One region of the Sporosarcina sp. SAFN-015 genome, then DNA from elsewhere that is predicted to be linked to it. Evidence: riboswitches for the same ligand, from Rfam matches in the RefSeq annotation. Region 1 holds a riboswitch; each other region holds the start of a gene.
The links. Region 1 has a riboswitch for S-adenosylmethionine ahead of ACR65H_RS04330 (bifunctional homocysteine S-methyltransferase/methylenetetrahydrofolate reductase). Riboswitches for the same ligand answer to the same signal wherever they lie in the genome.
Positions count from the first base shown of each region.

Region 1 (7,499 bases):
CACTAAGGATGAACGCACTTCCCGCTAACGCAGCCAATAACAGGACAATTTTGGCGCTTCGTTCCTTCCCGGTTGCAAGCACGACTCCCGCTACAGCTACGACAAGGAATAAAGCCCATAGCGACGTCCAATTCCTGTCCAGATTCGTGACGTAATAAAGGGCGAATGTGAGAACTGCCATGAGCCCTACTGTCGCAGACAATGCACCAATTCGATTAAAGGCTGGTTTCCCCTCTTTAGAAACCGACGTGAACGGCACGATGATCATCGCGGAAACGATACCGACGACAATTGAAAATAGCAGTAAATTTATCATATGAACACTCTTTTCTATTAAAAATTTATCTCCTCTAACTATACGGATGAAGCAGCAAAACGATTCATCTTTTTGACCAAGTTTTTGAATCCTACCACCCCGAACTTCCGTACAAGACAAGAGAGAAAGGAGTTGAGCTATTATGCAGACGAATGTTTTTAGCGCCGATAAGCTGCCAGGTAAAATGTCAGCAGCTAAAAAAGTTTATTATTATCTTGCCCTTATCGGCTTCGGAGCGTTTGGCATCGCTCTATTATACTTGACCGTAGATACATTTTTGGACGGAGAGTGGCTACTGGCAGCCCTGCTCGGCGGCATTTCCCTATTCATCGGTTGGATATGCATCCAACTTCTAAAGCTACCTCGGCAAAAAGGGCCAACAACGTTCACAAAGGTGGAGGAACAAGATGGCTACACACTTTACTTCGCCAACGAGTGGACCGGTGAAACGAATTCCGTCACTTTCCGTTACGACCAAATAACCGATCTGCTAATCGGCCTCTGGACGAATCCCGGGTTCAAAGGAAAGAAAAACGATTATATCGGTGCCCGTCTTCTTTATCGATATCGGGAGGATAATGGGGATATGAAATATTTCGAGACGGTCATCATCAGTGAGCCGACGCTGGAAGAATGGGTTAAAACGATTGAGGAACATCAACTTCCTGCACGAATAACGAACAGAAATATCTCTGCAGTTAAAGAAGCCCAGTTTGATGACATGCTCGAAACGATTGAAGCAATACCTTTTGACGGTTCAATTTCGGTAAAGGAGTATTTCATGGAACAAGAAGACTTTTCTTTATGGCAGCCGCCATCAATGAAAAAGGGCGATCCTTCAAGTTGAGACTCATCAACTTGAAGGATCGCCCTTTGTTATCTTTATTCAACTTGTTACCGGCTGTTTCGTTAATGGCTCCAAATCGACTTCGAATCCAAGATCCATTAGCATTTGCCGGTCCCGATCGCTTTCTTGTCCGGCAGTCGTCAAATAATCACCGATAAAGATCGAATTTGCCGGATAAAGACCGAATGGCTGAAGCGACCGCAGATTCACTTCCCGACCACCCGAAATTCGGATTTCCTTCGTCGGATTGATGAAGCGGAAGAGGCATAGCACTTTTAAGCAATAGCGTGGTGTCAGCTCATTCATCCCTTCGAGCGGCGTCCCATCCACCGCATGCAAAAAGTTAACAGGAATCGAATCGGCATCCATCGCATGCAGACTACGTGCCATTGCAACTACATCCTTTTTCGTCTCCCGCATACCGATGATAACGCCTGAGCACGGCGAAATTCCAGCTTCCTTCGCTAGTTCGACCGTATTCACGCGATCATTGTATGTGTGGGATGTCGTAATGCTATCATGATGTGCGGCAGACGTATTGATATTGTGGTTGTAGCGATCGACACCTGCTTCTTTCAGACGTTTTGCTTGTTCAGGCTTCAAAATGCCGAGACAAGCACAGACAGTCATGTCTCTATGCTTCGCTTTAATTTCCTTAACGGAATCAATGACGATTTCAAGTTCCCGATTGACCGGTCCCCGACCGCTTGCAACGATACAATACGTTCCTGCCTTTACAGACGCCGCACGTTCAGCCCCCGCCACGATTTCCTCCTGTTTCATCATTGCATATTTCTCAATCGGGGCTTTTGAGACGATCGACTGCGCGCAATACCCACAGTTTTCCGGACAAAGACCAGATTTTGTGTTGATGATCATGTTTAACTTCACTCTATTTCCATAATAATGCTTCCTAATTTTATAGGCCGCATGCAACAACGGAAGCAGATCATCATCCGGGCAATCCAAAATGGAAAGCGCTTCTTCATCTGATAAAGCTCCTCCATTGAGGATGCGATCTGCAAGCTCCTCATAATTCATCAATGCGCACGCCTCACTTTCAGAACTTTATACATCCGATGGCCGAAGATTCCTGCAAGAACGGAAAGGAAAATATCCTTCGGCAACGGCGGTATCATCCAGGCCCATGCAACCTTATAACTGAATGCATCAGGGGCTGCTGCCCATAGCTTATAAGCTGCATACATCCAATTTGTTCCGAACAAATAATTCACACTCATTGCGACTAAAGCTGCAACGATATAGCTTCTCAAACCCCCATATTTTTCAACAATCTTACCCGCGATATACGCGACAATAATAAAGGAAACGATAAAACCGAATGTAGGTAAGAGAATAGCACCGAATCCTCCTTGGAATTTCGAGAAGACCGGCGCCCCCGCCAATCCGACGATCATATAAACTGTCATCGCTGTTGCGCCAAGTCGGCTTCCTAGGAGAAGCCCCGCCAGCACTGCGAAAAACGTTTGCAATGTGATAGGCACACCGCCGATCACAAGAAACGGTACAAACGATGTAATATTTGCCCCAATCATCATTAATGCCGCAAACATCCCACAGTAGACGAGACTGAGAGCGCTCATCCCACTTTTCGTTTTCACTGAAGCTGTTGTCATAATCCACCTCGTAATTTGAGTTATCTTCAATAGAATATAAGTTAACTCAATTTGTGTCAACCTGAATTTTATTAAAGTTAACCTAAATGCAGCGCACAAAAAAACCGACAGCTTAAGTCGCTATCGATTTCTGTATTAATGCTTCTTGTCTTCATTTTTCGGAAATAAAAAATGGGCAATTAACCCGCTTAAGAGAGCTGCACCTACTGTAATCCATACTCGAGTCATCCCTGGCACTTCTTGATGATCCTTATGGAGCATCCACCACGAAACACCGGCGACAAGGAGTGCAATCGGAACGGAAAATTTGAAGATCCTCAACGAATTCACCTTCTACTTTTTGTTCATACGCCTATTCTATCATAATTCACCTATTGACGTGGCGGACAATTAACGATATGATGTTTTAAATTATTCAAACAACTGCATAACAAATTCTTATCAAGAGAAGCTGAGGGACTGGCCCGTCGAAGCTTCAGCAACCAGCCGTTTCGGTCAGGTGCTAATTCCAGCAGGTCCATTTCGGCCTGATAGATGAGAAGGAGCGAGATTTCGCATATGTAAAGCCTTCTTTTTATTCGAAGGCTTTTTTATTTTTCATTGCTGTCGAAATTTATTGTATAGGAAGTTGCAGACTTGAAGAGAGGATGATTTCTGATGAGATTGCTTGATCGGTTGAAAGATAATGTACTAGTGGCGGATGGCGCAATGGGAACGCTGCTTTATTCATATGGCATTGACTTTAGTTATGAGGAATTGAACATTGAAAAGCCGGAAATCATCGAGAAGATCCACCGTGAATATATCGACGCGGGGGCGGATGTGATTCAGACGAATACATATGGCGCCAATTCCCTTAAGCTCGCCCGCTATGGTTTAGAGCATAGGGTGAAGGAATTCAATGAGGCGGCGATTCAAATCGCAAAGCATGCAGCAGCGCCTGGCAATCAATATGTGCTCGGGACAATCGGAGGACTGCGTGGCATCCGGAAAAGCGACGCCTCTATCGCCGAAGTGCTGACGATGATGCGCGAACAGGCAGATGCATTGCTATCCGGCGATCCCGACGGACTATTATTGGAAACATATTATGATTTTGAAGAGCTATCGGCCGTCGTTACTGAATTGCGGAAGCTGACGGATATCCCACTCATTGCACAAGTAGCGATGGATGAGCCTGGCATATTGCAAAATGGCATGAATCTGAATGATGCCCTTCACCAGTTGGAATCAATAGGCGCTGATATTGTCGGTGTTAATTGCCGGCTAGGCCCGTACCACACAATCCAAGCTTTTGAAAAAGTGTCAATTCCAGAGCGAGCATTCTTATCAGCAGCCCCGAACGCAAGCTTGCTCGACGTCGAGGATGGCCGTATCGTCTATGCGTCCGAAGCAGACTATTTCGGCCGTGCAGCAACGTTCCTTCGTGAAGAGGGAGTACGCCTCATCGGCGGATGCTGCGGAACGACGCCAAAACATATTGCAGCTGCCAAAAAGCAATTGGCGGGATTGCCGCCGGTAACGGAAAAAACCGTCACTCCACAAAAGCCGATTGTCATCCGGGAAGCGGAACCTGCAAAACACGAACCTCTTCACATAAAAGCGAAGACAGAGCGGACGGTCATCGTAGAGCTCGACACGCCTCGCCATTTGGAAACCGAGCAGTACTTTGAAGGAGCGAATAAATTATATGCAGCTGGTGTAGATGCCGTCACAATGGCGGACAATTCCCTCGCCTCCCCTCGCATTAGCAACATGGCGATGGGCTCAATTTTAAAGCATGAGCATCACGTACGGCCGCTTGTCCACCTGACGTGCCGCGACCATAATTTAATCGGTTTGCAATCTCATTTAATGGGGCTTGATGCGCTAGGAATCCATGATATCCTTGCTGTTACCGGCGACCCGACGAAGGTTGGCGACTTCCCAGGCGCTACGAGCGTCTATGATGTATCAAGCATGGAGCTGTTGCAGCTCATTAAACAATTGAACGAAGGCATTTCCTTCACAGGCAAACCGCTGCGCAAAAAAGCAAAATTCTCGGTCGCTGCCGCATTTAATCCGAATGTTCGCGTCCTCGATCGCGCTGTACAACGTCTTGAGAAGAAAATCGCGTCCGGGGCCGATTATTTCATTACCCAGCCCGTCTATACGAAAGAGAAGATCATCGACATATACGAAGCGACGAAGCATTTAGATACACCGATTTTCATCGGCATCATGCCTCTCACGAATATTCGAAATGCGGAATTCCTGCACCATGAAGTTCCTGGCATTAAACTATCCGAAGAGGTGCTCGAAAGGATGGCCGCTTGCGGGGATGACCGTGAAAAAGCGACTCAGGAAGGCGTCAACATTTCAAAGGAACTGATCGACACTGCCGCCGAGCTATTCAACGGCATCTACATTATTACGCCATTCCTTCGCTATGACATGTCGTTAGAACTGATCAATCATATAAAACAGCTTGATGCGGAGAAGGAGAGGAATATCGTCCATGCCTAAACATCCTATTGAACAACAACTGAAAAATAGAATTCTCATCATAGACGGAGCGATGGGCACGATGCTGCAAGCGGAAGATCTATCCGCGGACGATTTCGGTGGCGAAGAATATGAAGGTTGCAATGAATATTTGAACATCCTCCGCCCTGATATTCTCGATAAAATCCATCGTGCCTATTTAGAGGCGGGTGCCGATATCATTTGCACAAACACATTCGGGGGTACTCCCCTCGTACTGGACGAATTCAGTCTCGGTCACCGCGCTTCTGAAATTAACAAAAAGGCTGTGGAAATCGCGAAACAGTGCGCAGCCGATTACTCGACAACTGAGCAGCCGCGTTTCGTCGCCGGTGCAATTGGCCCGACTACGAAGACTCTCTCCGTTACCGGGGGGATTACATTCGATAAGCTTTCCGAGGACTTCTACGTTCAAGCGAAAGCACTGATTGAAGGCGGCGCTGATATTTTATTGATGGAAACGAGCCAAGATATGCTCAACGTCAAAGCCGGAACAATCGGAATCAAGCGGGCATTCGACGAAACAGGCATTGAACTGCCTGTCATGATCTCCGGGACGATTGAACCTATGGGTACAACGCTAGCCGGTCAAAGCATCGAAGCGTTTTATATTTCCATCGAGCATATTAAGCCGCTTTCAGTAGGGTTGAACTGTGCGACAGGCCCGGAATTCATGACAGACCATCTGCGCTCGCTCTCTGATCTTGCAACGAGCTTTGTCACTTGTTATCCGAACGCCGGGCTGCCGGATGAAGAAGGCCATTACCATGAATCGCCTGAATCGTTATCACAAAAACTAAAAGGTTTTGCAGATAAAGGATGGCTGAACATGGTTGGCGGATGTTGCGGAACTACGCCTGATCATATTCGTGCGATCCGCGAAGCTGTGGACGGACTCGCTCCACGACAAAAGCCGGAGAATGGGCATGATCATGCCGTTTCGGGGATTGAACCGTTGTTGTACGACCCATCGATGCGCCCATTGTTAATCGGCGAGCGGACGAACGTCATCGGATCTAGGAAATTTAAACGGTTGATCGTAGAGGAGAAGTTTGAGGAGGCTTCCGAGATTGCACGTGCCCAAGTTCGCGGCGGCGCTCATGTTCTCGACATTTGCCTTGCAAACCCGGACCGGGATGAACTTGAAGATATGAAGAATTTCATGCAAGAAGTCGTCAAAAAAGTGAAAGTGCCTCTCGTCATCGATTCGACAGATGAAAAAGTAATTGAAGAGGCGTTGAAATTCTCTCAAGGGAAAGCGATCATCAACTCGATCAACTTGGAGGATGGCGAAGAACGGTTCGACGCGGTACTTCCTCTCGTGAAAAAATTTGGCGCTGCCGTCGTCGTCGGGACAATCGATGAAATCGGGATGGCGGTGACACGGGAACGAAAGCTCGAAATTGCCGAGCGTTCCTATGACTTACTTGTAAATAAATGGGGAATCGCTCCTGAAGATATCATTTTCGATCCGCTCGTCTTCCCTGTCGGAACAGGTGATGCACAATACATCGGGTCGGCAGTTGAAACGATTGAAGGCATCCGTCTGATCAAAGAGAAAATGCCGCGTTCATTAACGACGCTAGGTGTAAGCAACGTCTCTTTCGGACTGCCCCCTGTTGGCCGGGAAGTGCTGAACGCGGTGTATTTATATCATTGCACGCAGGCAGGACTCGATTACGCTATTGTCAATACAGAGAAATTGGAACGTTACGCGTCGATTCCGGAGAATGAAATAAATCTAGCGAACGATCTGCTATTCCATACGACAGATCAGACGCTAGCAGATTTCACTGATTTCTATCGGGATAAAAAGAAGGAGAAAACCGAAGACGATATTCCAAAGACGGTGCCCGAGCGGCTTGCGTATTATGTCGTTGAAGGGACGAAGGAAGGGTTGATCCCCGATTTAGAGGCTGCGCTTAAGATGTATGACACGCCACTTGACGTCATTAATGGACCTTTGATGGAAGGGATGTCCGAAGTCGGACGCCTATTCAACGACAACCAGCTGATCGTCGCGGAAGTATTGCAAAGTGCAGAAGTGATGAAGGCTTCGGTTTCATTCCTCGAGCAGTTCATGGAGAAGAAAGAGGATGATTCCGGCAAAGGGAAGATCGTGTTAGCGACTGTGAAAGGCGACGTCCATGACATCGGGAAAAACCTCGTCGATATC
Region 1 covers NZ_JBPFDR010000002.1:267,012-274,510, reverse strand. Annotated here, with positions in the region: gene ACR65H_RS04355 (hypothetical protein) at 1-316, opposite strand, end outside; gene ACR65H_RS04350 (hypothetical protein) at 459-1,163, shown strand; gene bioB (biotin synthase BioB) at 1,203-2,204, opposite strand; gene ACR65H_RS04340 (biotin transporter BioY) at 2,204-2,800, opposite strand; gene ACR65H_RS04335 (histidine kinase) at 2,936-3,121, opposite strand; SAM riboswitch class I at 3,236-3,341, shown strand; gene ACR65H_RS04330 (bifunctional homocysteine S-methyltransferase/methylenetetrahydrofolate reductase) at 3,458-5,305, shown strand; gene metH (methionine synthase) at 5,298-7,499, shown strand, end outside.

Region 2 (7,499 bases), on a different contig from region 1:
ATCCGAAAAGATGTCTGTAGCAGGCGGCTTCTCCATCACCCACGGAGCGCATGTAGGAATCGGTACATTGCCTATCGTCCTCTTCGGTAACGAAGAACAAAAGAAAAAATACTTGCCGAATTCAGTGACGGGTGACAAAATCTCAGCTTATGCGTTGACTGAGCCAGGTTCCGGTTCAGATGCACTTGGGGCCAAAACAACTGCGAGATTGAACGAAGCAGGCACGCACTATGTTTTGAACGGTGAAAAACAATGGATTACAAACGCTGGATTTGCGGATGTATTCGTTGTTTATGCAAAAGTAGACGGCGATAAATTCTCGGCATTCATCGTCGAAAGGGAATTCCCTGGCGTGTCTGTCGGAGCAGAAGAAAAGAAGATGGGAATCAAGTCGTCTTCCACACGCACGCTTATCCTTGAAGATGCACAAGTGCCGGTTGAAAACCTTCTTGGTGAAGTAGGTAGAGGACATATTATCGCATTCAACATTTTGAATATCGGCCGCTACAAACTAGGAGTAGGCACAGTTGGAGGTTCTAAACGGGCTTTTGAATTGGCGGTTACGTATGCAAATCAGCGTCAACAATTCAAGACACCGATTTCGTCATTCAATCTAACAAAAGAGAAGCTTGCGACAATGGCTTCAAAGATCTATGCAGCAGAAAGCTTAATTTACCGCACAGTCGGTTATTTTGAAGAACGCAACAGCCAAATGACGCCAGAACAGCAAAAAGACGGAAAAGCGGTTGCAGCTTCCATTGCTGAATACGCAATCGAATGCTCCATCAACAAAGTTGTCGGTTCCGAAGTACTTGACTATGTTGTCGATGAAGCTGTTCAATTGCACGGCGGATATGGCTTCATGCAAGAATACGAAGTGGAGCGAGCTTACCGTGATTCCCGCATTAACCGTATCTTTGAAGGAACAAACGAAATCAACCGCATGATCGTTCCAGGCACTTTTTTGAAAAAAGCGATGAAAGGCGAACTGCCATTGCTTGAACAGGCGCAAAGCTTGCAGGAAGAACTGCTCATGATGATGCCTGAAGAAATTGGCGACGAAGCACTTGCTCAAGAAAAGGTGCTTGTGAAAAACGCGAAGAAAATCGGTTTGCTTGCAGCAGGTATGGCTGCTCAACGTTTCGGTACGAAACTGGAATCAGAGCAGGAAGTTCTTGTGAATATCGCTGATATTGCAAACAACATCTTCGCTATGGAATCTGCGTTACTCCGGACAGAAAAAGCGATTGCGAAAAACGGGGAAGAGAAGGAGAAACAAAAAATCCTTTACACAGAAATCTTCTGCCAAGAAGCGTTCGAAGCAATTGAAAAGGATGCGAAGGAGACCCTTCTTGCATCCGTTGAAGGCGATAACCAACGGATGATGCTTTCTGCACTCCGCAAGTTGACACGTTCGAATCCGTATAATATTATCGCGAAAAAACGTGAAGCATCCGTCAAATTGATCGATGCTGAAAAATACATCGTTTGATCGTACACCGCCCAGGTTATTTTATACCTGGGCGGTTTCTCTGTTATACTTGAGAAAAATGGAGGTGTTGCGAAATGGCTATGACTTATTACGGATATCCGAAATGCGGGACTTGCAGGAAAGCGAAAAAATGGTTGGAAAACGCCGGGCTTGAATTCGAGGACATCAACATCGCTGAAAACCCGCCGACAAAAGAGCAACTGAAGGAAATGATCGCGAATTCAGGTCTTGATATTAAGAAGTTCTTCAACGTGAGCGGAATGAAATACCGTGATTTGAACTTGAAGGACAAGCTCCCAGAAATGACGGATGATGAAAAAATGAGCTTGCTCGCTACAGATGGCATGCTCATGAAAAGACCGATTGTAACAGACGGCTCAAAAGTGACTGTCGGCTTTAAGGAAGATGAGTACCAAGAAGTATGGGGAGCATAATATACCTTCTTGTCTTTAGCTTCGGAATATGTCAAAATTGAATGTGAATCAATAAATGTTTACTTATGGAGGGTTATGGGATGAGCACACCTAAAGACTTGCGTTATTCAGAAGAACACGAGTGGGTAAAAGATGAAAGCGGAAAGTATCGTATCGGTATTACACATTTTGCACAATCCGAACTTGGCGATATCGTATTCGTTGAATTGCCACAAGTTGGAGATGAGTTGAAAGCGGACGAGCCGTTCGGTAGTGTTGAATCGGTGAAAACAGTATCCGAACTATACGCTCCTATCAGCGGTAAAGTAGTTGAAGTAAACGAAGAATTGGAAGACAGCCCTGAATTGGTGAATGAATCTCCATATGAAGGTGCTTGGATGGTTGTTGTAGAAGCTTCGGATGAATCTGAGCTTGATGCACTTATGTCAGCTGAAGACTACGAAAAAATGACTGTCGGCGAGTAATCGTAAAAGTAGCGCCTGGATCTATGACTCCGGCGCTTTTTTCAATGGAAACCAAACAATTAATTCTGTGCATATGGGTATCCTTTAAGGAGGCGGGCAGATGGACAGTCAAAAAGTCTTGATCGTTGAAGGTGGATCGGACCGGAAAAGATTGCAAAAGGTGCTTGCAGAACCGGTTGAAATCATTTGCACGAACGGGACAGTCAGTCCGTATCGGATCGAAGAGATGCTAACGCCTTATGAAGAGTTTGAAATGTTTGTTTTTCTAGACGCTGATGAGTCAGGGGATAAGATCCGAGCTTTATTCAAAAGGTATTTTCCTGAAGCGATACACCTTTATACGGAACGGACTTACCGCGAAGTTGAAACGACTCCATACCGTGTGCTTGCAGCCGTCCTACTAGCCGCGAATTTTGAAGTGCATTCCGAATTCTTACTTTGAAGGTGATAAATAGTGGCCAATATTGAAAACTGGACACGTGAACAATGGGAAAAGAGCAAAGTCGATTTTCCAAAATCGATTTTTTATTTATATACACCAATGTGCGGAACATGTGCAATTGCTTCCAAGATGATTGAAGTCATTGCCGCCATGAAACCTGACTTGCCCATTGGGAAAGCGGACATGAATTATGTAGAAAAACTCGCTGTCGATTATGAAATTGAAAGTGTCCCTTGTTTACTAATTCAGAAGGATGGACAATTAGTACATAAAATCTATGCGTTCCATTCCATTCCGCATCTTCTCGAAAAGATAGGTTGACATTCTGCCGACAGACATGATATAAGTATATCTATTAACTTTAACTGAATATGTCGCTCTTATAAAGAGAGGTGGAGGGAAGTGCCCTATGAAGCCCGGCAACCGTCACGAAAGTGAAATGGTGCCAAGTCACACAAAGCGTTTGCTTTGAGAGATGAGAGATCGGATGGACGTTTATTTATAAAACGTTGTAGCCTTTCTGCTTGTCTGCAGAAAGGTTTTTATTTTGGACAAGATAGTAGTAGAGGTGATAATGATGATTCAATTAAAAGACGTTAAGAAAAGTTTTGGTGCAACGAACGATCAAATCTTGGCGGTAGATGACGTCTCCTTGACGATTGATGAGGGAGAGATCTTCGGCATCATCGGTTATAGTGGTGCTGGGAAAAGTACATTGATCCGCTTATTGAATGGTCTTGAGACACCAACAACGGGAACAATCAAAATTGGAAATCGTGAAATATCGGCATTCACAGGTAAAGAGCTTCGGGAAGCAAGACAAAAAATCAGCATGATCTTTCAACATTTCAACTTGCTCTGGTCCCGGACTGTTAAACAGAATATAGCTTTTCCGCTTGAAATCGCCGGAGTGAAGAAAGCGGATCGGGAACGAAAAGTGGCAGAACTGATCGAGCTTGTCGGTCTGAGCGGCAGAGAAAATGCTTATCCATCGGAACTGTCCGGCGGTCAAAAGCAACGTGTCGGTATCGCAAGGGCGTTGGCGAACGATCCAGAAGTGCTGCTTTGTGATGAAGCGACTTCTGCGTTAGACCCGGAAACGACAGATGCTATCCTTGATCTTCTAACAAGTATTAATGAACGGCTTGGGCTAACAATTGTTTTGATCACACATGAAATGCATGTCATCCGGAAAATCTGTCATCGCGTGGCGGTCATGGAAGCAGGAAAAGTGGTGGAAATCGGTCCCGTACTTGAAGTATTCCAATCACCGCAAGCACCGATTACAAAGCGCTTTGTTTCCCAAGTGACGGAACCTGCGGGAACTGAACAGGTTCTTGCGCATATACCAGGAGGAACGCTCATCAAACTCGCATTTGTCGGAGAGAAGACTGAGCATCCTGTGTTGGCAAGTTTGATTCGAAAATACGACATTGATGTAAATATCGTCCAAGGGAACATATCCCATACAAAAGGCGGCGCTTATGGCTCGCTTATATTACAGCTTCTTGGCAATGAAGATGATGTTGATCAGGCGATTGCCTATCTCCATGAGCTAGGTGTACAGACAGAGGTGATCGGCAATGATTGAAGAGTTATTTCCAAATGTAGATTGGGAAAAAATGTGGGAAGCAACTCTTGAAACGTTATATATGACTGGGCTTTCTACTTTATATACATTTGTTTTCGGACTAGCACTTGGCGTTCTTCTATTCTTATCAAGTCCGGGGCAATTATGGAAAAATAGATTGGTGTATGGCGTGACGGGAGCATTTGTTAATATTTTTCGTTCTATTCCATTTATCATTTTGATTATTTTGCTTATCCCGTTTACGACATTGTTGGTCGGATCAATACGCGGTCCAGAAGCTGCAATACCTGCGCTTGTCATCGGGGCTGCACCATTTTATGCGCGAATGGTCATGATCGGATTGCGTGAAATTGATAAAGGTGTAGTCGAGGCAGCAAGATCGATGGGTGCAAAAACAAGTACGATCATCTTTAAAGTGTTGCTGCCCGAATCAATGCCCGCTCTTATTTCGGGAATTACGGTAACGGCGATTGCGCTTGTCGGATATACAGCAATGGCTGGAGTCATAGGAGCAGGCGGACTCGGGAACCTCGCGTATTATGAAGGATTCCAGCGAAGCCGCTCTGACGTGATGGTTGTTGCAACTATTATTATTCTGATTATTGTATTTGCGATTCAAATTATCGGCGATTTTGCAGTGAGGAAATTGGACAAACGATAATTTACAGGAAGTACCTGTTAATTATATAAACCAACTAAGAATGGAGAGAACATGATGAAAAAGATTTTAACCGCATTATTATTAACGGTTCTTGTGCTCGCATTAGCAGCATGCGGAACGAAAGATAAAGAAGAAGGCGCAAACAGCAACAGTGCAGGTGGGAAGGAAGAGAAGACTAAAATCGTCGTCGGCGCTTCCAACACGCCGCATGCCGTCATTTTGGAAAAAGTGAAGCCGTTGTTGAAGGAAAAAGGCTTTGACTTGGAAATCGAAACATACCAAGATTATATTTTGCCGAATAAAGACTTGGAATCAGGACTATTGGATGCGAACTATTTCCAAACGATCCCTTACTTGGAAAGTCAAATTGCTGATTTCGGCTATGACTTTGTCAACGCGGGAGGAATCCACATCGAACCAATGGGTGTTTATTCAAAAAAATATAAATCGTTAAATGAATTGCCTGAAGGTGCGACGATCCTTATGAGCAACTCGGTTTCGGATCATGGCCGTGTGCTTGAAATGCTTGAAAAAGAAGGATTGATCACACTTGCTGAGGGTGTTGATAAAGTTAAAGCTGAACTTGGCGATATCGTGGACAACCCTAAAAATCTGAAGTTTGAACCCGATTATGAAGCAGCTTTAATGCCGACACTTTATAAAAATGGTGAAGGCGACGCACTTCTCATCAATTCCAACTATGCCATCGATGCAGGTATAAATCCACTTGAGGATTCAATTGCGCTTGAAGAGACTGATTCACCATATGTCAACGTTATCACAGTTCGTTCAGGTGATGAAAACAGCGCCGCAATCAAAGCACTCGTAGAAGTGTTGCAAACCGAGGAAATCCAGGAGTTCATGTTGAAAGAGTGGGGCGGCTCAGTCGTGCCAGTAAAATAATTGAAAAACCGTCTGCTTCCGTCAATCGGATGTAGACGGTTTTTTCATTTAAAAGTACAAAACTCAAAATAACTGTTCCCATTTTTTCTTTACTATGATAAAGTGGTGTTGTTGTTTTCATAAACATTTGTACACCTGAGGAGGACATCTTATGAAATGGAAGATTGGCCTTATATGGCGAATCATTATCGCTATAGGGCTTGCGGTGGGGCTAGGACTGTTGCTCCCCAAAATACATGAAGGATTCGCAGGTTGGTTCACGAGCTTATTTGCAACGTTCAATATGATTTTCGGCGGTTTCTTGAACTTTGTCGTACCGTTCATCATAATTGCATTCATTGCACCGGGAATTGCGAAACTAGGCGCTGGATCCGGAAAGCTTTTAGGGATAGCAACTGTACTTGCATATGCCTCTACAATAGTAGCTGGGGTATTGGCATACTTCGCAGCAATGTCGATTTTACCGAGCTTTATAGGAGGCATCGGTGCTGAATCTGTTGCTAATTCAGGAAAATCACCTGCTGAATCATTTTTTGAGCTGGAAATGACACCGATAATGGGAGTCATGTCTGCATTGCTGCTCGCATTTATATTTGGAATTGGAATGGCGTCCATTAATAGCAAAACAATGCTTTCTTTCTTTGAAGAGATGAATGTTCTTATTGAAAAAGTTATCTCATTTATTATCATTCCGTTATTGCCATTCCATATTTTTGGTATTTTTCTTAACATGACTTATAGCGGGCAAGTTGCGAAAGTACTATCAGTCTTCTCACTCGTCTTCGTCATGGTCATTGCCTTGCATTTGCTCATGCTCGTAATTCAATACACAGTCGCGGGAACTCTTTCAAAGAAGAATCCGTTCTTCCTGATGAAAACTATGGCACCTGCATATATGACAGCAATCGGAACACAATCATCCGCAGCAACCATTCCAGTCACATTGAGACAGGCGAAGAAGACAGGTGCTTCAGAAAAAGTAACGGACTTTACGATTCCGTTGTTTGCTACGATCCATTTGTCCGGAAGTACAATCACCTTAGTATCCTGTTCAATCGGAGTATTGCTCATGAACGATATGTCGTTCAGCTTTTCAAGCTATCTGCCATTCATCCTTATGCTCGGCGTAACGATGATCGCTGCTCCTGGAGTTCCAGGCGGAGCCGTAATGGCGGCAGTAGGACTTCTTAGCACAATGCTAGGGTTCGATGAATCAATGGTTGCACTCATGATCGCGCTGTACATGGCACAAGACAGCTTCGGCACAGCCACCAATGTAACAGGCGACGGAGCCTTGGCCATGATCGTAGACCGCCTAACGCCAAAAGTAAAAGGCGTAGATGTAAAGTAAAGTTTCATTTTAAAAGTAGAAGAGGGAAGTTATCATTTCCGCTTCTGCTTTTTTATTTTTATTTTAAATATCAAAACTTTGTTTAGGATTGAAGCGTACCAGCGTCCGACCTACTGGTAATCCGTTTACTAACATACTAAAGAAAGAAAACTATATTCGTT
Region 2 covers NZ_JBPFDR010000005.1:54,007-61,505, reverse strand. Annotated here, with positions in the region: gene ACR65H_RS10475 (acyl-CoA dehydrogenase FadE) at 1-1,492, shown strand, start outside; gene ACR65H_RS10470 (arsenate reductase family protein) at 1,567-1,926, shown strand; gene gcvH (glycine cleavage system protein GcvH) at 2,007-2,390, shown strand; gene ACR65H_RS10460 (toprim domain-containing protein) at 2,491-2,832, shown strand; gene ACR65H_RS10455 (thioredoxin family protein) at 2,845-3,153, shown strand; SAM riboswitch class I at 3,210-3,314, shown strand; gene ACR65H_RS10450 (methionine ABC transporter ATP-binding protein) at 3,410-4,423, shown strand; gene ACR65H_RS10445 (methionine ABC transporter permease) at 4,416-5,084, shown strand; gene ACR65H_RS10440 (MetQ/NlpA family ABC transporter substrate-binding protein) at 5,139-5,987, shown strand; gene ACR65H_RS10435 (dicarboxylate/amino acid:cation symporter) at 6,139-7,338, shown strand.
Region 2: linked by a shared signal. The riboswitch ahead of ACR65H_RS10450 (methionine ABC transporter ATP-binding protein) and the one ahead of ACR65H_RS04330 (bifunctional homocysteine S-methyltransferase/methylenetetrahydrofolate reductase) in region 1 are both predicted to bind S-adenosylmethionine.

Region 3 (7,499 bases), on a different contig from region 1:
GAATTTTCAATGAAGAGCGATATTGAAGATTTATTTGATAGGGATAAACAAAACGAGCCGAAAATGAAAGTAGAAAGGAAGGCTGGGGAACCGACCGCGGCATTCAAAGGGGCCTCCTGGGCAGCACTATTAATCGGAGTATCCGCTTATTTAATTGGACTATTTAACGCAGCAATGGAGCTGAATGAAAAAGGATATTATTTCGCGATATTAATATTTGGTCTTTATTCTTCTGTCTCTTTGCAAAAAGCAGTAAGAGATAAAGATGAAGGTATTCCAGTGACGAATATTTATTATGGCATTAGCTGGCTTGCACTACTTATAGCCATTTTATTGATGGGCATTGGCTTGTACAATGCAGGAAGTATCGTTTTAAGTGAAAAAGGGTTTTACGGAATGGCTTTTGTTCTAAGTATTTTTGCAGCTATCACCGTTCAGAAAAACATTCGAGATGCACAGAAAGCAAGAGAGAGCGATTGAGGTCTATTCCATCAATCCGCATAGCCATCCCCGTTCCAAATCCGGAACGGGGTTTTTCTTCTGTCGCTCTTATTCATACTAGCAACTAAATTTCTTTGCAAATTATTATGAACATTATTTCATATTTTTCTTTGCGGGTGAACCTTTTTTCAGTCTGAAATCATATTTGTCTTCATGTTTAAACTTCGGATCTGCGTAAATCGATTGTGTATCACTATTTGAAGCAGAAATAAACTCTGGGAAAGCAGTGTACTCTTCCTCTTTCCAAACCCAAAAGCCAGTTTTTCCTTTCTCCTTATGAAATACATTCTTCTTTAGTTTGTTTTTATGATTTGTAGAAAAATAGTTGGCGATAAATAAACGAGAAGGCCCTGCCGTCAAAATGTTTTTTTCAATTACATTATTTTTTGTATCGTGCTGCAATAATAATTGACCCCCATTTAACCCCTTTGTATCATTTCGGTAAATGACATTTTGAGAAATTGTGGAATTTATAGTGCCTCCACGCTTTTCATCATACCCGCCAATTGAAATTCCAGTATAAAAATTGTCATAAATGATATTGTTAATAATGATAACTTGCTCAGCATATTTACCGGCGTGTTCAGAAGCCGCTTCAATTCCGATATCACATTTATAAATAATATTCTCTTCTAAGGTTATATTTTTTCCACCATCTATGTAAATCCCCCCAGCGGAGTAATCCTCTCCATAAGCTGGATTACCGTATGAAGATATTTCGTAAACTGTATTATTTTTCACTACACCATTTCTTACAAAGTCAGCCTTTTCATCATTGGATATACCCTCATGGCCGATTAGATCAATCCCGATATTATCACTACGACGAACTAGATTACTTTCCACCTTGAAGCCGTCAATATTTCCATTAAGCACAAGAGCTTCACTTGAACCGAGTTTCAAATTTTCCACGGTATTATTAATTACTTTTATATCTTTCATTGGCCCTGTTCCATATATAGCGATTCCATGGGCATTTCCTTCTTCCGCATGGGTTTCTATTCTGCGCACATGGTTATTCTCTAATGTAATATGACTGCTAGAGCCAGTTACATAAATCCCTACTACCGTTTCATCTGCTACATCAGTTTTTATATCCTGTAACGTTAATCCATGAATCGTCACATAGTTTTTATCGTTTATCGTAACTAAGGAGGAGATGCCTGCTTGACCACCCTTTGCATTCGTTCCACTTAGAACAACTTCTTCTTTTTTGTAGGCTCTAAAAATAACTGGTTTTAATTTTATTCCACTATGTTGAACGATAAGTTTTTCATGGTATGTTCCTTTTCGGATATAAACAGTCGTTCCGGCTTCAGCTTCTAATGCTGCCTTTTCAAGTGTTCGAAACGGCTTTGACTTTGTCCCATCATTTTGATCATTTCCTTTTACGGAGACGTATAGTGCATTGTCCGTTTCGGGTGTACTGTCAGTTAAGACAAAAACCGCCATAATAGCAGCTACGACCAAGAGGACAATAATAATTTTCTTCATTTAATCCTCCCTCTTAGAATCAATCTGACGTATAAGTATATTCAAGCTAATGTATGATATAGAAGTCGCCGAGACCAGTAAAAAAGCGGAGGTGCCGTAAGAGTGTTCCTCAAACGGTCCTCCGCTTATCTATCTAGTGTCCTTTCATTAACCCCAAATCTCTTTTGACAATTCTACAATAAACTTCAACTTCTCCCACTGCTCTTCCTCTGTCAACTTATTTCCATGATGCGTTGAAGCGAATCCGCATTGTGGGCTTAAGCAAATTTGTTCAAGTGGTACAAATTTCGTCGCTTCTTCAATCCGCGATTTAACCAACTCTTTATCTTCAAGTTCCCCACTCTTAGATGTAATTACACCCAAAACGACCTTTGCCCCGCCATTGTTAATATATTGAAGTGGCTCAAAGCCGCCTGAGCGATAATCGTCATATTCCAAGAAGAATCCACCCACTTTTTCTTTTGCCAAAAATCTTTCAGCAATTATATCGTAACTGCCTTCAAAAGCCCAGTTGGATCGGTAATTTCCTCGGCATAAATGAGTTGTCACAAACAGGTCTTCAGGTTTCCCATCCAACACTCCATTGACCACACGAAGCGCTAAGTCAATTAAATATTCTCTTGAATATTTGCCGTCATTAAATGGAATATCCGGTGAAGAAAGGCCGGCAATATACACATCATCCAATTGTAAATAGCGGACGCCTGCCTCATAGAAAGCTTTTATTGCATCACGATATGTCTGGATAATATCTTTTGCATAGTCTTCAATATCCGGGTATATATTTTCATCTCTTATTCCGATATTAAACAATTGATTTGGACTTGGAATTGTTTGTTTGGCAACTGCACGTCCGTTAACAATTCCATTAAACTCTATGAAATCTTTAATATGCGGATGGTCAGGATTAAATGAAATTTTACCGATGTTACGAATATTATAGCGCTCCGTTTCTTCATCGCCGCTAAAAATATAGCCTTGTTCCGGTACATATCCTTCAATTCCGTTTAAATGCTCAAGGAAATCCGTATGCCAAAAACGACGCCTGAACTCTCCGTCCGTCACAAGTTCTAACCCAGCTTCAATCTGTTTATCAACGATTCTAGTTATTTCCGCTGTTTCTACGTTGCGAAGCTGCTCAGCTGTAATTTCTCTCTCTGCAAATAATCTTCTTGCTTCATGCAGGTTTTCCGGTCTTAATAAACTCCCTACGTGATCCGCCCTAAATGGTGCTGCTTTCGTAACTGTTTTTGTCATTGCTAAATTCCCCATTTCTTATTTTTTCTTAATAAGGAAAAAACCCTTCTCATATATAAGAAGAGTTCAGCAATAGTCGGCGTCCACTCTTCTTATCTCCAAGCTTTTCGCTACTGGAATTAGCACAGTTCTTTACAAGTCTGTTGCTGAGGCTTCATAGGGCCAGTCCCTTCACCTCTCTGGATAAGAAAGTCGCTTATTAAGTTATTCACCACTTTATATGTGAGTGGATTGAATGTCAAGTATATTTAGATATTTTTTAGTTTTATATATTTCTTATCGCCATCCGCTGATCCGGTCCGCTTTTTTTACAAATGCTGCGGACAAGGCATTCATTCGCGCCCGCAGCAGGTTTTTTCTTCCCTCGATCGTTCGTGTATAAATAAGTTCGCAATCCCCTATGCGCTTTTCACATTCTGCATGGAGAAATTGGGCATATTCTTTTTTCCTAGCAATTTCATAAGGAATGGCATGGACGTCTTTTCGTTTCAGCAAGCTGCCTGTACGGCGGATGATGAGATATCTAGGATTCTCAATCGGTGCAATGAACTCTTGCAAGGCGCCCATAAACACGTTCTTCTCATGTGTCGTCCCTTCCGTAAGCCAGCATGTATAGGCACCCATTCGGTCCTCGGTCACATGGATCATACCTTCCGTGTAAGGCGTGTGCACGGCTTTGGCATGATGGAGTGACAAGTAGATCGCCTTTCCGATTTCCGCCATGCTGGATTCGACAGAAGGATGCTTCATGTATAATCTCACAACCTTGAGAACAGATGGAAGACCGAATGCCATCCCTACAATCAACCCTAGCCATAACCCGCCCCCAACCGGAACGTCCCGAAAATTCATAAAAAATCGAACCGCATCAAACATCTCCCCTACAAGTGTGAAACCGGCTATGTAGGACAAGGCTTTCAATGAATGAGGCAAATAAAAAGGCCGGGGCAACGAACGTCTTTCAGTACTAAGTTCCTCCTCCATTTTCCGTCCCTTGTCAATGGCGCGCTGCCATCTTTCAAATAAACGATCTCGTTCCGATGCTCTCTCGTAAGTCCGTTCGTTCAGCATCTTGATTATTCGTGGCGTATAGGGTGATTCTTCAAGATTCAGCCTCGACAGCCCTGTCTCAATCAGGTCCTCTTTCTCACTCACCCCAACAAGTGATCGGAAACGGCGGGTCAGTAATGCATAATCATGCCCCGGGTCTGCCACGTCACGATCCACACATACGAGATGCCAGATGGATGAGGTCTTGCTGGGATTATTCCTATCCACCCGGATGGCTCTTCCACGCATCTGATTTGATTGCATGAACGAGCCGACATAGGAAGCGATGATCAGTGAGTTGATACACGGCGCATCCCATCCCTCCCCGAGCAAGGCCGCTGTTCCGATTAAGACTTGAAGGTCACCTGATGTAAACACCTCTGTCAGGACGGCAACCATCTTTTGCCGATTTCCGGCTGTCAAATCGGCACGGATATACGAAGCATCATGCGCTAACGCTTTCCACTCAATCTCAATTCCCTGGCGTTTTGAAACTTCCTGTGCAAGCCTTTGTTCGCTTTTCGGCAGAATGACAAGTGAACCTGTCAGAATTCCTGCTTTCACATGAAGGCCAGCCTCCCGCCGGATTTTCTCAAAGATGGGCACAACGCCAATGCGTCGAAGTGGCAATTCATCAACTGAACTAGCGGGCAAATCCTCAAGATGGATGTAATCGGTCAAGATGACCATTCGCAGTTTCTCTTGCAGTAGCTGTTTCTCCCATTTCACAATCTCACAAATGCCCGCTAGTTTGGAGATACTATGAGTAAGCTTTCGATTCATTTTTGCCGTGGAAAGCAGCTTGACGCTTCTTCGCTCGATTGCTCCTATTTGCGATAGCTGGAATTTAATCCGCTTCCGCAAATTGTCTGTATCCGTCACCCTTTCATCAGAAAACAAAATTCCCGTTAACAGTTCTTCAAGCCATTCGTATGTAAACGGTGGCAGTGTGTGCTCGGGCATTCCCAAAATAGACATTGCTTCTTTGCAGTGTTCACTGCCCACCTGCTTAAGGAAAATTAACATGCTTGAAAAATAGGCGGGCTGATCAAGTATTTCTTTTATGTATTCTCTGGAATCTTTCATCCACGGATGGTTTTCAAGCAGTTGCTGTAGATATCCATCGGCAAAAAGTTCCTGGACGAATTGATCCGCCTCTTCTCGAAAGTGAAGAATCATTTTCAGCTCTTCCCCTTCAGGAGACGAGAAGTGGACATAATCCTGGTGCGGACAGAGCTCTCTCTCCTTTACCAGTTCAGGGACACTTATCTCAAGATCGATTGGCCCGCATAGTTCCACATACCGCTCCCATTCCAGAGCGGACACGTCGAATGGCGGTGTAGCCGTCAAGGCCACTACATGGATATCTTGTAGAGAATTCCGGAGAGTCATCATCGACTTCCACCAAGCCGTGCGTAAATGATGCGCTTCATCCAAAATAAGTGTGCCGAAGCCGAACTCAGCAAGACTCCGTCGGATGCCGGCTTTATCCGATTTCACAGCTTCCTGATTTGATTCAAGTTCCTGATCATCTCCGGTTTCCTCTTCAATATCCTCGGAATTATCGGTTTCTTGATAGGCGCCATGCAGCGCCTGATAGGTCGTCACCGTAATGAAATTCGGTTGCGCAATATCCATCGATAGCCATTCAGGCTGCTTCCCTCCCAAGAATAATTCAGTGAAGCGTTCTTTCCATTGCTGTTTGATCGCAAGGGTGGGTGCAATAATTAAGGTCGGTTGATTGATTCTCAACATGATTTCCAATCCCAATACCGTTTTCCCCGAGCCGGGAGGGGCAACTAGGTGGAAGTGCCCGTTTGACAGATGGCTGTCTAATGCTTGAAGGGCACGAGCCTGATAAGACCGCCATTCATAACAGAATTGAATGTCCTTCGGGAATGAATTCATCAAATCACCTCTCCGTTCGCAAGTCGGTTAATGGCAGCTTCTACCCTTTACGCTTCGTACCCTTATAAAGTTTCAAATACCCCGTCTGTTGTTCCTCCACTGATTTCACAAAAAAGACACCCATCCAAAAATAATCGGATACGGTGCCTTCAAATACCTCAATAACTTACTCGCTTACTTTCCCTTCAATTGCCCAAACAGTTCTTCCACTGTCTCGAAATCCACATCATCGTATTTCGTTAACGTAACCAAGTCACTCGGAAGCTGTCCGACCCTTTCAATCTGATCCTCATGTAGTTGAGCGAAGAAACTTGGATTGCCGTCGAACTCCTCTTCGGTTAGAGAGACCTTCGCTAATTGATCGGTGACAATCACGTAATCCGAATTATAGAAGAAAATGAGCTTCCCCGGGTTTGCCAAATCCACCTCGCGCCTCGCTATCTCTTCTTCAATGTAATGTTTCAGTTCTTCGAATAATACCTCATCATCCTTCTCACTGAACCCTTCCGCATCTTCATGCAGTCCCTCCAAGTTATTCGGCAGTTCGCTCATGATCCGCACCTCTTCTTCGGCACCGAGCATCATGAGAAAACGTTCCGATTCCTTGAAACGTTGCGGCAACAGGAATTCGTCCCGAAGGAAGTGTGGGATTTCAAGACTTTTGTCTTTATAAACGATTGTGCGAACAGTTGCTAGGCCCGGCATTGTATCTGCCAGGTTCTCCGAATCGGCCGCTGCCTCAAAGTCTTCGGTGAGTCCTTTTTGTTGTTGAATGTTTGAGCGGATTAAGGCCTCCATACTTTGCAGCCTTGCTTCCAATTCGGATACTTCTGTTTCATCGCCTTTCTTTGGTTCGGGATCTTGATATGCCGGTACTTTCACATCCTTCGGGCAGTACTTACTAACATACCACCCGATGATCGTATAGATTGCCTCCCAGGAAAGAAGAGCCTCCGAATACCGAAATGTCCTCGTTTCATGCGCTGCGGAATTTCCGTTCATTCGAACCTGATGAAGCGCATCAAGAACTTCCTTTTTCAACAACCCCTTGCTCTCCAGCAGGTCGATTCTGTCTTTCAGTTTAAGATGGTCCTCGCCTGACAGTTGTTCCGCCACCATGACCCGCTGCAAAATCGCCTCGACAAATGTCCGCGAGTGCATCAGCATCGTCTGAGGGCTGGAATAAATGCCTTTCTCCAGCTCACTAGCTATTTCAGCCAGCTGTTCGGACACTGGCTCTAAAAATTGATAAAAATAGGATGGGTTATTTTTCATGACCGAAGATCTCC
Region 3 covers NZ_JBPFDR010000015.1:14,717-22,215, reverse strand. Annotated here, with positions in the region: gene yiaA (inner membrane protein YiaA) at 10-480, shown strand; gene ACR65H_RS17920 (right-handed parallel beta-helix repeat-containing protein) at 595-1,995, opposite strand; gene ACR65H_RS17915 (5-methyltetrahydropteroyltriglutamate--homocysteine S-methyltransferase) at 2,143-3,252, opposite strand; SAM riboswitch class I at 3,342-3,442, opposite strand; gene ACR65H_RS17910 (DEAD/DEAH box helicase family protein) at 3,529-6,210, opposite strand; gene ACR65H_RS17905 (DUF4145 domain-containing protein) at 6,385-7,485, opposite strand.
Region 3: linked by a shared signal. The riboswitch ahead of ACR65H_RS17915 (5-methyltetrahydropteroyltriglutamate--homocysteine S-methyltransferase) and the one ahead of ACR65H_RS04330 (bifunctional homocysteine S-methyltransferase/methylenetetrahydrofolate reductase) in region 1 are both predicted to bind S-adenosylmethionine.